One region of the Tardiphaga sp. 839_C3_N1_4 genome, then DNA from elsewhere that is predicted to be linked to it. Evidence: riboswitches for the same ligand, from Rfam matches in the RefSeq annotation. Region 1 holds a riboswitch; the other holds the start of a gene.
What was found. A riboswitch is a leader RNA that binds a small molecule or an ion and turns the genes downstream of it on or off. The one in region 1 is predicted to bind S-adenosylmethionine.
Positions count from the first base shown of each region.

Region 1 (2,452 bases):
TCAGCGTGCCGTCCTTGCGCGCCGAGATCGGCTCCCAGAATTCATTGACGCTGTAGCCACCGCGACGATCGATATCGACCACACCGGTATGACGCTTGGCGCGGTAGCCGACGAAGCCCGAGGCGTTTTCGCCGGACAGGTCGACCGATAGTGCGAGGCCGTTGTTCAGATCGGCCGTTTCGCTGTCGACCAGCGGCTCCTGCGCATGCAGGTCTTCCAGCGCTTCGGTATCGAGCACCGCATCGCCGACGCGGAAGCGCACCTGCGACAGACGCGAGCCTTCGCGCAGCAGGACTGGAAATGTCTTCGGGCTGATCTCGGCATAAAGCGGCCCGTGATAGCCCGCACCGATCACATCGAACCGTCTGGTGCCATCAGCAATCACCCGCGTGAACACGTCGAGGCGTCCCGTGGAGCTCTTCGGATTGGCGGCTGCGAAGATGTTCGGCGGCAGCGCCAGACTTTCAATCAGCGGCACGATGTAGACGCAGTTGGTCTCCAGCACCGCACCGTCGGACAGATCGATCTCGTGCAGCTTCAACTCGTCGATGCGCTCGGCGACCGTCGAATTCGGCCCCGGCAGGAAGCTGGCGCGCACGCGATAGGCGATGGAGCCAAGCCGCAGATCGAGGCTGGCGGGCTGAATCTGGCTCTCGACGAAGGGATATTCCGGCAGGATCAGGCCGGCATCGGCCATCGCCGCAATCATGCGGTCGGGCAGAATTCCATCGGCATCGGGGGCAAGCGTAAACGGCACAGGTCTCGTCCTTCGGTCGTCCTTCAGCGAGAATACACTGAAAAATAGCGACTTTACCGGTTATCTCAGCCCCGCCTTGACGAAAAGGGCAAGCGGGAATATGCACATCGTTATCCCGTGGTGATTTGAGCCGGCCGGCTTGCAGCCACGTAAAATAAGTCGCTAAACAGGCCGGGGACACATGTCCTTCCAGCATGCGATCCCGGCCTGAGGACGTCCGTCCAGGCCGGTTTTTTTGTGCCCGTGTTACGCGGGTACGTTGGAGGTCACATGTCTACGAAGTCCTATCGCCCCGAAACCCGGCTCGTTCATTCCGGCGCGCTACGCTCGCAATTCAACGAGACGTCCGAAGCCCTCTTCCTCACGCAGGGCTTCATCTACGAGACCGCAGAAGCCTGCGAGGCGCGGTTCAAGGGCGAAGATCCCGGTTTTATCTATTCGCGCTTTTCGAATCCGAATACGTCGATGTTCGAGAGCCGCATGATCGACCTCGAAGGTGCGGAGGCTGCACGCTCGACGGCCACCGGCATGGCCGCCGTGACCACCGCCATTCTCGCGCCGCTGCGCATGGGCGATCACGTCGTTGCTGCGAAAGCCCTGTTCGGGTCCTGTCGCTACGTCATCGAGGAGCTGCTGCCGCGCTATGGCATCGAATTCACCCTCGTCGACGGCCTCGACCTCGACCAGTGGCAGAAGGCGATGCGCCCGAACACCAAGTCGCTGTTCCTGGAAAGCCCGACCAATCCGACGCTCGACGTGCTCGACATATCAGCCATCGCTGACATCGCCCATGCCGGCGGTGCGCGACTGATCGTCGATAACGTGTTCGCAACGCCGCTCTGGCAGAGCCCGCTGGCGCTTGGTGCAGATGTCGTCGTGTATTCGGCGACCAAGCACATCGACGGTCAGGGACGTTGTCTCGGCGGTATCATCCTGTCGTCGAAGGACTTCATCGACGAGCATATTCATAACTATCTGCGCCAGACCGGCCCCTCGATCTCACCATTCAATGCGTGGACGCTGGTGAAGGGACTGGAGACGCTGGCGATCCGCGTCGAGCGGCAAACCCAGACGGCCGCGGCGATCGCGGATGTGCTGGCCCAGCATCCGAAGATTTCGCGATTGGTCTATCCGGGCCGCGAGGACCATCCGCAGGCGACAACGGTGAAGAAGCAGATGCGCGCCGGCTCGACGCTGATCGGCTTCGAGGTGAAGGGCGGCAAGGCAGCGGCGTTCCGCGTCCTCAATGAGCTGAAGGTCGCCCGGATCTCCAACAATCTCGGCGATGCCAAGAGCCTCGTTACGCATCCGGCGACGACGACGCATCAGCGCCTGCCGCTGGAAGCACGGCTCGAACTCGGGATCACAGAAGGCTTCATCCGCTTCTCGGCCGGCCTCGAGCATCGTGACGATCTGATCGAGGATCTTCAGGCGGCACTGGCGAAGGCGTAGTTCGCACCATCACACTCCGTCATGCCCGGCGAATGCCGGGTATCCACGTCTTTGCCTAGAACTAAGACGTGGATGGCCGGGACACGCCCGGCCATGACGGCGTTTTAGTTTCAACTACCACAATAAACTTACAGCGGCTTCTGCGCCTGCTGAATCTGCGGTTCGTTGATGCCGAGCTTCACCTGGCCGACCGACTTGATGATGTTGTCGCCGAGCAACTGCGCGAAGCAGGCATAGCCCCAA
Region 1 is NZ_JBPWQD010000001.1:3,635,648-3,638,099, forward strand. It holds gene AB8A38_RS17445 (2'-deoxycytidine 5'-triphosphate deaminase) at 1-757, opposite strand, end outside; SAM riboswitch at 865-944, shown strand; gene AB8A38_RS17450 (O-succinylhomoserine sulfhydrylase) at 1,028-2,209, shown strand; gene AB8A38_RS17455 (SGNH/GDSL hydrolase family protein) at 2,338-2,452, opposite strand, start outside.

Region 2 (2,452 bases), 1.1 Mb from region 1:
CGCTGCACCGTCAAAGGCGGTATCCGGCACGGCGACGATTTCGGCCAGCGGCGACAGCGCGCGCGCGGTCTCGGCATTCCAGCCGGATACTCGCACGCTCCACATCTCGACTTCGGTCACCATGGCGCTGTCGGCGACGCGCGACACCACAAACACGGGAAGCGCGGCCGGATGGTCGGCGCGTTCGATGAACGGCAGGCGTGCGATGATCTTCGGCGCGCCCTGGGCTTCCAGTGGAATCCACCATGGCGTGCGGCTGGACGTCGCCGAGACAAGCGCGAGATCGCCCTTGGACTTGGCCACGGCCTCGACCGCTGCGGCGGCGCTGAAATGCGCGACGTAAGGCACGGTGAAGCCGAAATGAAAGCGCGCGGAATCCCGCATCGCGCTTTCGCCGAGCGACAGATCCGCATGCACCGAGAACGGCGCCTGAACGTAAGTGAAAGTCGAGATGATCACCCGCCAGATGCTCTCGACGGTGTCGATCGGCAGGATGCCGCGATGGCGCTGCACCAGACGGCGCATCATGTCGGCCTCGCGCGCCGGCCGGAAGGCGGAGCCGACCTCTTGGGTCTGCTTCACCGAAATCAGCCGGTCGATGATGTCGCCGCGCTGCATCAACAGGGCGTGAACCTGCGCGTCGATGCTGTCGATCTCTTTGCGCAGTTCATCCAGCGAGGGCGGAGCGGGTGGTAATTTCGACATGTTCAAAACCTTCGGGACGGGAGGCGTGATAGGTCCCGTCAAGCTTGCCGGGCCGGCTCCGGGGAGCCGGCGGGCACGGCCATTGATTAGGTAAGACGGTGCCGGAAAGCAAAGAAAACATGGAGGATTTGGCCGCAGGGCAGTTGGGCAATTTGACCGGGGGATGCCCATATTGACGGCAGGCGGGTGTGGGACTAGTTTCTGGGTTCTTCCGTGGTCATTTGAGCCGGCCGGCTTGCAGCCACGTTAAACAACTCGCTAAACAGGCCGGGGACAGTTTGATCCCGGCCGAGCTATTTGTTCAGGCCGGGTTTTTTATGGCCTGATTCCGGTTTTGGTTTGAGAACCTCCTGAGGAGGCCGGTATCAAGATGGTAAATGTCGAACTGGTGAAGAGTCCGGTTGTCCGCCCCGATGAGCGTGGACATGAAGCCGATCATCCGACCTCGCTGGTCGCGGGTTTTGGCATGGATCAGCCGCTGCGGCTCGACTGCGGCATCGACCTCGCCCCGTTCCAGATCGCCTATCAGACCTACGGAACGCTCAACGCCGACAAATCCAACGCCATCCTGGTCTGCCACGCTTTGACCGGCGACCAGCACGTCGCCAATATCAATCCGATCACCGGCAAACCCGGCTGGTGGCAGACGCTGGTCGGCCCCGGTAAAGCGCTCGATACCGAACGCTACTTCATCATCTGTTCGAACGTGCTCGGCGGTTGCATGGGCTCGACCGGTCCGGCCTCGACCAATCCCGCCACCGGCAAGATCTGGGGACTGGATTTCCCGGTCATCACCATTCCCGACATGGTGCGCGCGCAGGCGATGCTGATCGACAGTCTCGGTATCGGCCAACTGTTCTGCGTCGTTGGCGGTTCCATGGGCGGCATGCAGACGCTGCAATGGACTGCGGCCTATCCGGAGCGCGTGTTCTCCGCGCTGGCGGTTGCCTGCAGCACGCGGCACTCGGCGCAGAATATCGCGTTCCATGAATTGGGCCGTCAGGCCGTGATGGCCGATCCCGACTGGCGCGGCGGGCGCTATTTCGAGGAAGGCACGCATCCGCATCGCGGCCTCGGCGTCGCGCGGATGGCCGCGCATATCACCTATCTGTCGGATGCCGCTCTGCACCGCAAGTTTGGCCGCCGCATGCAGGACAGGGAGTTGCCGACATTCTCCTTCGATGCGGATTTTCAGGTCGAGAGCTATCTGCGCTATCAGGGCTCGTCCTTTGTCGAGCGCTTCGATGCCAACTCCTATCTCTATCTGACGCGTGCGATGGACTATTTCGATATCGCAGCCGACCACAACGGCAAGCTTGCGGAAGCGTTTCGCGATACGCAGACGCGCTTCTGTCTGATGTCGTTCACATCAGACTGGCTGTTCCCGACGGCGGAATCGCGCGACGTCGTGCACGCGCTGAATGCCGGCGGCGTCCGCGTGTCCTTTGCGGAGATCGAAACCGACAAGGGCCATGATGCCTTCCTGCTCGACGTGCCCGAGTTCCTCGATATCGCCGGTGCATTTCTGAACTCCGCAGCCTCCGTGCGCGGCCTGCCTGTTACGGGGACATAGAGATGGCGTTTCCACAACAAGTCTTGCCGCTGAATTCTGCGGTGGCGACGCCGGCGCCGCGCGGCACGCAGGATTATCGTGGCGATCACCTCCTGGTCGCGGAGATGATCAGGCCGGGCTCGAAGGTGCTCGACGTCGGCTGCGGCGATGGCGATCTGCTGCAGCTCCTGGAGA
Region 2 is NZ_JBPWQD010000001.1:4,774,905-4,777,356, forward strand. It holds gene AB8A38_RS22850 (chorismate mutase) at 1-705, opposite strand, end outside; SAM riboswitch at 909-988, shown strand; gene metX (homoserine O-acetyltransferase MetX) at 1,076-2,278, shown strand; gene metW (methionine biosynthesis protein MetW) at 2,281-2,452, shown strand, end outside.
Region 2: linked by a shared signal. The riboswitch ahead of metX (homoserine O-acetyltransferase MetX) and the one ahead of AB8A38_RS17450 (O-succinylhomoserine sulfhydrylase) in region 1 are both predicted to bind S-adenosylmethionine.